DNA from 3 places in the Streptomyces sp. DS1-CR2 genome. Region 3 is predicted to be linked to each of the others. Evidence: riboswitches for the same ligand, from Rfam matches in the RefSeq annotation. Region 3 holds a riboswitch; each other region holds the start of a gene.
What was found. Region 3 has a riboswitch for cyclic di-AMP ahead of ACY0PA_RS08155 (C40 family peptidase). Riboswitches for the same ligand answer to the same signal wherever they lie in the genome.
Positions count from the first base shown of each region.

Region 1: linked by a shared signal. The riboswitch ahead of ACY0PA_RS30725 (M23 family metallopeptidase) and the one ahead of ACY0PA_RS08155 (C40 family peptidase) in region 3 are both predicted to bind cyclic di-AMP.
Region 2: linked by a shared signal. The riboswitch ahead of ACY0PA_RS18725 (transglycosylase family protein) and the one ahead of ACY0PA_RS08155 (C40 family peptidase) in region 3 are both predicted to bind cyclic di-AMP.

Region 1 covers NZ_CM147085.1:6,479,089-6,482,353, forward strand. Annotated here, with positions in the region: gene ACY0PA_RS30720 (M16 family metallopeptidase) at 1-1,175, shown strand, start outside; cyclic di-AMP (ydaO/yuaA leader) riboswitch at 1,372-1,527, shown strand; gene ACY0PA_RS30725 (M23 family metallopeptidase) at 1,541-2,329, shown strand; gene ACY0PA_RS30730 (GntR family transcriptional regulator) at 2,576-3,262, shown strand.
Region 2 covers NZ_CM147085.1:3,873,854-3,877,118, forward strand. Annotated here, with positions in the region: gene eno (phosphopyruvate hydratase) at 1-769, opposite strand, end outside; gene ACY0PA_RS18725 (transglycosylase family protein) at 1,087-1,773, opposite strand; cyclic di-AMP (ydaO/yuaA leader) riboswitch at 1,778-1,949, opposite strand; gene ACY0PA_RS18730 (transglycosylase family protein) at 2,119-3,105, opposite strand.
Region 3 covers NZ_CM147085.1:1,633,026-1,636,290, forward strand. Annotated here, with positions in the region: gene ACY0PA_RS08145 (ATP-dependent Clp protease proteolytic subunit) at 1-569, shown strand, start outside; gene ACY0PA_RS08150 (hypothetical protein) at 577-885, shown strand; cyclic di-AMP (ydaO/yuaA leader) riboswitch at 1,238-1,415, shown strand; gene ACY0PA_RS08155 (C40 family peptidase) at 1,419-1,892, shown strand; gene ACY0PA_RS08160 (DUF6328 family protein) at 1,998-2,555, shown strand; gene ACY0PA_RS08165 (ATP-binding protein) at 2,577-3,011, opposite strand.

The DNA of each region.
Region 1 (3,265 bases), 4.8 Mb from region 3:
TCATGGCGAGGGCCTTCTCCGAAGGCACCGACAAGCTGGCCGCCGAGGAGTTCGCCGCCGAGCTGGAGCGCTGCGGCGCGACGCTCGACGCGCACGCCGACCACCCCGGCGTACGGGTCTCCCTGGAGGTGCCCGTCTCCCGCCTGCCGAAGGCGCTCGGCCTGCTAGCCGACGCCCTCAGGGCGCCCGCGTTCGCGGACAGCGAGATCGAACGCCTCGTGCGCAACCGCCTCGACGAGATCCCGCACGAGACGGCGAACCCGGGCCGCCGCGCCGCCAAGGAGCTCTCGAAGCAGCTCTTCCCGGCCACCGCGCGCATGTCCCGCCCGCGCCAGGGCACCGAGGAGACCGTCACGGCCATCGACGCGGCGGCCGTACGTGCCTTCTACGACCGGCACGTGCGTCCCGCCACGGCCACCGCGGTCGTCGTGGGCGACCTCGCGGGCATCGACCTCGACGCCCTCCTCGCGGACACGCTGGGCGCCTGGACGGGGAACACGGCGGAGCCGCGCCCCGTACCGCCCGTCACGGCCGACGACACCGGCAGGGTCGTCATCGTCGACCGGCCGGGCGCGGTACAGACGCAGATCCTGATCGGCCGCATCGGCGCGGACAAGCACGACCGGGTGTGGCCGGCGCAGGTGCTCGGCACGTACTGCCTGGGCGGCACCCTCACCTCCCGCCTGGACCGCGTCCTGCGCGAGGAGAAGGGTTACACCTACGGCGTGCGGGCGTTCGCCCAGGTGCTGCGCTCGGCGCCGGACGGGACGGGCGCCGCGATGCTCGCCATCAGCGGCTCCGTGGACACGCCGAACACGGGTCCGGCGCTCGACGACCTCTGGAAGGTGCTGCGCACGCTCGCGGCGGAGGGCCTCACCGACGCCGAACGGGACGTGGCTGTACAGAACTTGGTGGGCGTCGCCCCGCTCAAGTTCGAGACCGCCGCGGCCGTCGCGGGGACGCTCGCCGACCAGGTCGAGCAGCACCTGCCGGACGACTTCCAGGCGGAGGTGTACCGGCGGCTCGCCGCGACGGGCACCGTGGAGGCCACTGCGGCTGTCGTGAACGCCTTCCCGATGGACCGTCTGGTGACGGTGCTCGTCGGTGACGCCGCGCAGATCGAGGAGCCCGTGAGGGCGCTCGGGATCGGAGAGGTGACCGTCGTCACGGGCTGACCGTGACCGGTGTGCAACGAGGGGCCCCGGTGGGCGAGATGACCACCGGGGCCCTTGTTTGTCCGAATTGAACCAGTGGTTGCCTGTCTGCCCTGTGGCATGCGCTACAAAAGCCCGGTTCCGTTTGTTGATTGAAAGTTGCCCCGCTTAGCGTCGGTCCGGCTGTCCGCCAGACGTACGCCGCACCCGTGGCACCGGACAGTCATCGCCGAGTCCCCCAAGGCGCGAGCCGGGGGAGCCGGGGACCCACCGTCCCTGGGGTGAATCGGACGCCCTTCCCTGAAGGGGGTCCGTAGGAGACCTTCCTGCTCCGAACCCGTCAGCTAACCCGGTAGGCGAGAAGGAAGGAAAGGATCAGCCACCCCATGGCGTTCACCCGTGCCACCGGGAAGCACCGTCGCCCCAGCCGTCTCACGCGCACCACCGCGCAGGTCGCCGGCGTCGCCGCGCTCACCACGACCGGTGTCATCGGAGGCCTCGCCGCCCCCGCGCTCGCCGCCGACGACGCGTCTCTTGAGCAGACCGGCCTGACCAAGGCCATCTCCATCGGTGACTCCCTCGCGGAGCAGATCGACGCGCAGGCCGCCGCCCAGCAGCAGGCCGCCGACGAGGCCGCCGCGAAGAAGAAGGCCGAGGCCGCGGCCAAGAAGAAGGCCGAGGAGGACCGGCGCGAGGCCGCCGCCAAGGCCAAGGCCGAGCGCGAGGCCAAGGAGCGCGCCGCCCGTGCCGCCGAGCGCAAGCGCCTGAACGCGTTCGTCATTCCGGTCACCGGCTCGTACGTGTCCACCGCGTACAAGGCCAGCAGCGGCCTGTGGTCCTCCGGCAGTCACACCGGCATCGACTTCCACGCCGCCAGCGGCACCTCGGTCCACGCGGTGGGCGCGGGCACGGTCGTGGAGGCCGGCTGGGGCGGCGCCTACGGCAACAACATCGTCATCAAGATGAACGACGGTACGTACACGCAGTACGGCCACCTGTCGTCCATCGGTGTCTCCGTCGGCCAGACGGTCACCCCGGGGCAGCAGATAGGCCTCTCCGGAGCGACCGGCAACGTCACGGGCCCGCACCTCCACTTCGAGGCGCGCACTAGCCCCGAGTACGGCTCGGACATCGACCCCGTCGCGTACCTGCGCTCCCACGGCGTGAACGTCTGACCTTCGTCGCGTACCTCGCGAGGACGCACCGAATGCCCCGGCTCGCTGAGCCGGGGCATTCGTCGTTCCCGGACCCGCCTGTTCCTGACGCCGGTGTCCAAAAAATATCCATGGATTACGGCCTGCCGTCGGAAATTCGCGCCCGCTGGAATAGAGTCGCTGGACAGGCGAGCTGAACAGACGTCAATCGCGCTGTACGGGCGACTATCGACCGCGTTTCGCGGGGATTAAGGCGGAGGTCGGGGCATGCGCATTCCGGCGCACTCGGTATGCACGGCGATCCGCGACGACATCGTCTCCGGTGTCTACGAGCGCGGCGGCAGACTCACCGAGGAGGTGCTCGCCCGCCGCTACGGCGTCTCGCGCGTCCCCGTGCGCGAGGCGTTGCGCACTCTGGAGGCCGAGGGCTTCGTCGTCACCCGCAGGCACGCGGGCGCGTGCGTCGCCGAACCCTCCGCGCAGGAGGCGGCGGACCAGCTGGAGATCCGCATGCTCCTCGAACCGCTCGCGGCGGCCCGCGCCGCGCAGCGCCGCACCGAGGCGCACCTGAAGGTCCTGCGAGGCCTGGTCAGGCTCGGTCAGGAGCGCTCCAGGCGAGGTCAGAGCGAGGATCTGCGCTCGCTGGGCAGCTGGTTCCACGAGACGCTGGCGCAGGCGTCCGGCAGCCCGGGGCTGACCACGATGCTCACCCAGCTCCGCCACAAGATCGCGTGGATGTACACCGTCGAGCAGCCCGCGCGGCCCGCCGACTCCTGGGCCGAGCACGGGGCGATCGTCGACGCCGTGGCGCGCGGTGACGCGGAGCGCGCGCGGGCGCTCACGGCCCAGCACACGGAGCGCGCCTCGGCCGCTCACCGCTTGCGCGCCCCCCGCCCGGGTGGCCGTGTGAGGACTTCGCAACCTCCCGTCAACACGGTGGGGCTTCAGCATTAACAG
Region 2 (3,265 bases), 2.2 Mb from region 3:
CGTACAGGCCGTCCTTGTAGAACTCGGACGCGGCGACGTCGAGCGCGAGCGCGATCTGCTCGCCGGGGACGTAACCGGCCTGCTTGATGGCCTCGATGATGAGGTCGAGCGCGGCACGGTTCGACTCCAGGTTCGGGGCGAAGCCGCCCTCGTCGCCCAGGCCGGTGGACAGGCCCTTGGTCTTCAGCACCTTCTTGAGGGTGTGATAGACCTCGGCGCCCCAGCGAAGGGCCTCGGAGAAGGACTCCGCGCCGATCGGCGCGATCATGAACTCCTGGATGTCGACGTTGGAGTCGGCGTGCGACCCACCGTTGAGGATGTTCATCATCGGGACGGGCAGCAGGTGCGCGTTCGGGCCGCCGAGGTAGCGGAACAGCGGCAGGTCGCTGGCCTCGGAGGCGGCGTGCGCGACGGCGAGGGAGACGCCGAGAATGGCGTTGGCGCCGAGCGAGCCCTTGTTGTCGGTGGCGTCCAGGTCGAACATCGCCTGGTCGATCAGGCGCTGCTCGGTGGCGTCGTAGCCGACGAGCTCCGGGCCGATCTGCTCGATGACGGCGAGGACGGCCTTCTCGACACCCTTGCCCTGGTAGCGGTTCGGGTCACCGTCGCGGAGTTCGATGGCCTCGAACGCGCCGGTGGACGCACCGGACGGGACAGCGGCACGACCGGTGCTGCCGTCGTCGAGGCCGACCTCGACCTCGACCGTGGGGTTGCCTCGGGAGTCCAGGATTTCCCGGGCTACGACGACGTCGATGGACGGCACGAGCATCTCCTTCTGGGATGTGACGCAACTACGCCGGGCCGCATGGTCCGGCAACACGTGAGCCTATCCGGCTCCGGGCATCGGCCAGCCGACCGACCGGCCCGTGGACAAAACCGAGAGCGAATTGTTTCCGAACGGAACAAAAAATCCCGGCCGACAACGGACGAAAGCCCAGGACCCCTCACACACCAGAGCCCCGCCCCGGGCGCGACGGGGGAATGCGCACCCGGGGCGGGGAGTCCTTGGGGGAAACCTGGCGTGGTACCGGCCGTCCGCCGAAAGCCGGTACCCGAGCGGCCTGGGGGCCGCTGCTCCTCTCCTGCTTACTTGAGGTGGAGCTGCTGGCCCGGGTAGATCAGGTCGGCGTCCTCGACGATGTCCTTGTTCAGCTTGAAGAGCTTCGCCCAGCCGCCCTTGGTGTCGTGCGCCTCGGCGATGGTGCTGAGCGTGTCACCGGCCTTCACCTTGTACTCGCCGTCACCCTTCTTGACCTTCTTGCCGGTCGGGGTCTCGACGGTCTTCTTCGACTCCTGCTTCGCGGCAGGCGTCGTGCGCTCCTGGCTGCGGGTGGTCGGCTGCTCGGCCTTGCGCTCCGGCTGCGGGGTGGCGGCCGGGGCGGAGCCGGTCGAGGCGGCGGACAGGCCCACGCCGCAGCTCGGCCAGGCACCCTTGCCCTGGCTGGCCAGGACCTTCTCGGCGACGGCTATCTGCTGCGCCTTGGAGGCCTTGTCGGCGGTGGAGGCGTACGCGGTGCCGCCGTACGCGGCCCACGTGGACGAGGAGAACTGGAGGCCGCCGTAGTAGCCGTTGCCCGTGTTGATCGACCAGTTGCCGCCGGCCTCGCACTGCGCGACCGCGTCCCACTCGGAGGCGGTGGCGGCGGAGGCGCCGGTGGCACCCATCAGCGGGACGGCGACAGCGGCACCGGCGACACCGGCGAGCGTGGCGACGCGAACAGACCGCTGAATGGCAGTCGGGCGGCGGTGCTTGCCCTTGCTGGAAAACAGCATCGAGAGATCCCCTCACCGACGCCTACGAGGTGAGCTGTCGGGTTCGGGCCGGATGAGTGCCCGGTCGCACGTCCTGCGTGCGACTTCACCCCAAGCCGGTCGTTCGGCCGTCTCTCAACGGCCGGGGCCGGCACTTACCTTGGGTCCCCCGCTCCTGCCTACGGCGCTTACGCGACGACTGTTCCCGTACGGACATTGGCAGGATTCGGCGTGACATCCGACGGGGCCCGCTGTGGCGAGCGGTGATGACCGTAAGCAGTGGATCGCCGGAATTTCAAAGACGATCAGGGCCTTTGAGACCCATCTCTCACTCTCGCTAAAGCGGACATTCAGCCCGAACTGCCGCTACTTTTCGCCCGATTCGAGCCCAAGATCCAGACTCTGACCAGGAAGGATGAGGTCCGGGTCGGCACCCACCGTCTTCTTGTTCTCGGCATACAGAGCGGCCCATCCGCCGTCCACGTCATGGGTGTCGGCGATGTCCCAGAGGTTGTCGCCGGCGCGCACGGTGTAGGCGTCTTCATCCTGATTCGCTTGCTTACGTCCGCTTTCGTCGCCGCGCGAGGCGTGGCGGCCCGAGCCGTCGTCGGCACGCGAGGAGCCCGCGGCGTCGTCCGCGGCGGCGTCGCCGCGGTGTCGGCCGGAGGCGGGCGGGGTGGCCGCGTCCGAGCCGTCGGAGGTCTCCGGCGAGGGCGTCGCGGGGGTCGAAGTCGAGCCGTCCCGGCCGGACTTGTCACCCTCGGCACCATCCGAGGCGTTGCCTGCGGTATCACCCGAGGTGTCGTGATTCTTCTCTCGGGAGTCGTCCTCCGCGCCCGAGGTCGCGGAGTCCGCCGGCTCGTCGCTCGCGTCGTCCTTCGCGGTGTCGCCGTCCGCCGCGTCGTCGCTGCCGGAGTCGCCGGCGGACGCGGACGGGGTCGGCAGGGCCGCCCCGGGATCAACCTTGGCCGCCGCGTCGTCCGCCGTGAGCCCCGAGGTGACCGAGCAGACCGGCCATGCCCTCGGGCCCTGGTCGGCGAGGACCTTCTCGGCGACGGCGATCTGCTGAGAGCGGCTGGCCTGGTCCGCGCGCGGCGCGAAGTCGAGGCCGCCGTAGTTCTCCCAGATCTCCTGGGAGAACTGGAGCCCGCCGTAATAGCCGTTGCCCGGATCGGCGCTCCAGGAGCCGCCGCTCTCACACTCGGCGAGCTTGTCCCATGTGGCCGTCGACGCGGCGCTCGCGCTGGTCGCGCCGAGCAGAGGGATCGCGATGGCGGAGCCGGCCACTCCCGCGGCGACGATGAGCGCGGGAGCCTGGCGGGGGCGACGGTGACGACCGTTCCCGGTGAGCATGGAGGCGCCTTTCGGTGGCTCGGGGAATCCTGCGGCGGGTGGTGCCGCGATGACTGGTGAACGTAGCGGGAGTCGAACGCTTGTCACAAGTCGATGCAGCGGAGATCACGTGAAAGTCACAGTCTTGACGGACCGTCAGTTATGAGGCTTCGTCCGGGCC
Region 3 (3,265 bases):
CGCTCGATCCGTACTCCAAACTTTTGGAGGAGCGGATCGTCTTCCTGGGGACACCGATCGACGACACCTCCGCGAACGATGTGATGGCGCAGTTCATGCACCTCGAGTACGCCGCGCCGGACCGGGACATCTCGCTGTACATCAACTCCCCCGGCGGCTCGTTCAGCGCGATGACGGCGATCTACGACACGATCCGGTTCGTCAGCTGCGAGGTCGAGACCGTGTGCCTCGGGCAGGCCGCCTCCGCCGCCGCCGTACTCCTGGCCGCCGGGACACCGGGGAAGCGGGCCATGCTGCCCGGCGCGCGCGTGGTGATCCATCAGCCGGGGCTGGCCGAGCCCGCACAGGGCCAGCCGACCGACCTGGAGATCCAGGCCCGTGAACTGGTGCGCATGCGCGCCCAGCTGGAGGAACTGCTCGCGCGGCACACCGGGCAGAGCCGAGAGCGCATCGGCGCCGACATCGAGCGGGACAAGATCCTTCGGGCCCAGGACGCCGTGGAGTACGGGCTCGTGGACCGGGTCATCGAGAACCGCAAGCTGTCCGGTTCGGCTCACGGCGCCAGGTGACCCGGCGATGCTGCCGCCCGAGCTGCCCCCGCTGCCCGCGCTGACGCGCGCCGAGTGCGAACTCCTCGACCGCTATCTGGAAGTGGTCGACCTGCTCGGAAGGATCAACCCGGCCAGAAGCGACCACACGTATGGCGGACTGCGGGCCGCGCAAGCGCTCGTCGGCGGGGCGACGGCGCTCAGGGACGCCCTGACGCTCATGCATCAGCGGGGCGAGACCGAGCTCCACGCGACGACGCTGGCTCGGGCTTTGCGGGTCCTGGACGGAGAAAGGAGGACACAGCGGGTCACAGTGCCGCCGGAATCGGTCAATTGACGGCCCGTTCCAGACCGAAGTGATCGACCCGAACCGTCCGGGCCGGGTTCGAAACGGACCAGAAGAGGTACCCACATACGGCGTAGCCGGTACTCGAACATGCGAACCGGAAAAGTTGCGCGGACCGCCTACGCGGAATCGGGAATTCCGCCTTCCGCTGCTGGTGCGGGGCTCGTTGGGACCCCGCGCCGGGGTGGAAAGGTGTGCTGTCCACCCGAATGGATCACTCGTGAGGACACTCACACAACGCCGATTCGGCTCTGCGTTCGCGCCGTTTGTGCGTGAAGATCCCTTCCGACGACAAGCCCCCGCCGCCGCGGCGGGGCGGTCCGTGCGGACGCCGAGTCCTGCCGCCGTACGGATGCCAGGTCGACAGAAGTGGATCGGCAGGAGTGGAGGACCCGAGCACGACGGGCCGCCGGAGCTGTTCTCCGGGCCGGCCCTTGGGGTGAAGCCGCACTTCGCGGCCGGGCAACTTCGCCAGCCCGAATCCGACAGGTCATCCTTCACAGGCGGCTGACGAAGGGTTGCGCATGACCGCGCTCAATCGTGTCCCGTCGCTGCTGACCCGGGCCGGCACCGCCTCGGCTCTCACGCTCGCCGTAGCGGGCGGCAGCCTGCTGGTCCCAGGAGCCACGCCCGAAGCGGAGGCCTCGCCACCTGCGACGAAAGCCCTCCAGATCGCGGCCTCGAGGAAGGGAAGCCCCTACCAGTGGGGCGCCACAGGACCGCACAGGTTCGACTGCTCGGGCCTGACGGTCTACTCGTTCAAGCGGGTAGGCAAGAAGCTGCCCCGTACCGCCGCCCAGCAGTACAACAAGACCCGCCACGTCTCCGCGTCCCATCGCAAACGCGGTGACCTGGTCTTCTTCCATTCGGGCCGCGGCGTCTACCACGTCGGCATCTACGCCGGGAAGGGAAGGATCTGGCACTCGCCGAAGACCGGTGCCGTGGTGCGACTGGAGCGGATCTGGACGAGGAGCGTCTGGTACGGGCGTGTGCGGTAGCGCCACCTGACGGGTCCCCGGGGCCTGCGGGTCCGTCAGGCGTCACCGGGTGCACACGCCCGCCCCGGCCGTCTCACCACCGCACGATGGGGTACTCGTGGTCATATGGACGAGGACCGACCGGCCGGCGACGAGGACGCCCCACGCCACTCAGGCCCAAGGAGCGTGGGGCAGGACCGGCACGAGACACCGCTGGAGCGCGCGGACCGGAACTTCGGCGAGCTGCTCCAGGAGCTGAGAGTCACCCAGACGGGCGTGCAGATCCTCTTCGCGTTCCTGCTGACGCTGGCGTTCACTCCAAGGTTCCCGGCGCTGGACGGCGTGCAGCGCGCGACGTACATCGCGACGCTGCTGCTCGCGGTGCTCGCCGCCGCGCTGTTCACGGCGCCCGCGGCGCTGCACCGCGCGCTGTTCGGGCGGGGTGCCAAGCCGCAGATCGTGCAGATGTCCTCGCGGCTCGCCGCGGCCGGCCTGGGCGTACTGATGCTGGCCCTGGCCGGGTCCGTACTGCTCGTCGTGGACGTCACCGCGGGGCGGGCGGCGGGCATCGCGGCCGGGGCGGGCACGCTCGCGGTCTGTGCGGGCCTGTGGGGCGTGCTGCCGCGTCTGGTGCGGCGCTCACTCACGCGGGCGCAGGAGGGGACGCACACCCCGTCCCCGTAGCCGCGCCACCACCGCCGGTCTTCACACCGACTGGACAGGGACCGTCCACGGCAGGGCGATCCACACGGTCTTGCCGCCCTCGGCGGTGGGCCTGACCGACAGGCTTCCGCCGCACTCGGCGGTCAGACAGCGGATGATCACCATGCCGCGCCCGTTGTCCTGCTGGACGGCGGCCGGAAGCCGCTTCGGGTAGCGCGGGTGGCTGTCCGTGACGCCGATGCGCAGGTGTTCGTCGCGCTCCAGCTGCACGTCGACGGTGAAGACCGGCGACTGCCCACGGGTGTGCATCACGGCGTTCGTGGCGAGTTCGGAGACGATGAGCCGGACCGTGTCGGCTGTTTCCGCATCGCGCGGCATGCCCCATTCGGCGAGTACGTCGCTGACATAGGTGCGGGCCGAGGAGACCGAGGCGGGATCGCTCGGCAGAGTGACGGATGCTTCCTGGTGATCTGCCATGGCGGCGTCGTCCCTTTTTTCGCCGGGGCCTGAATCCGACACATGGCGGATGACTCGAGGCGACCCCCGGACTGGTGCTTCGCGCCAGAGTGCCACTCCCGCTCCGCCACTGGAGCCGATCCCCCGAGATATGCATATATCTGTCGCTCGAAGCGGTGAACTCTGTGTCGGTGGACCGCATTTGGGCGTACGCCGCCGGCTTCCTCTACCGTCGGCTCGGAACACGATCCGCCGGGCCGGAAGGAGCCGGGCCG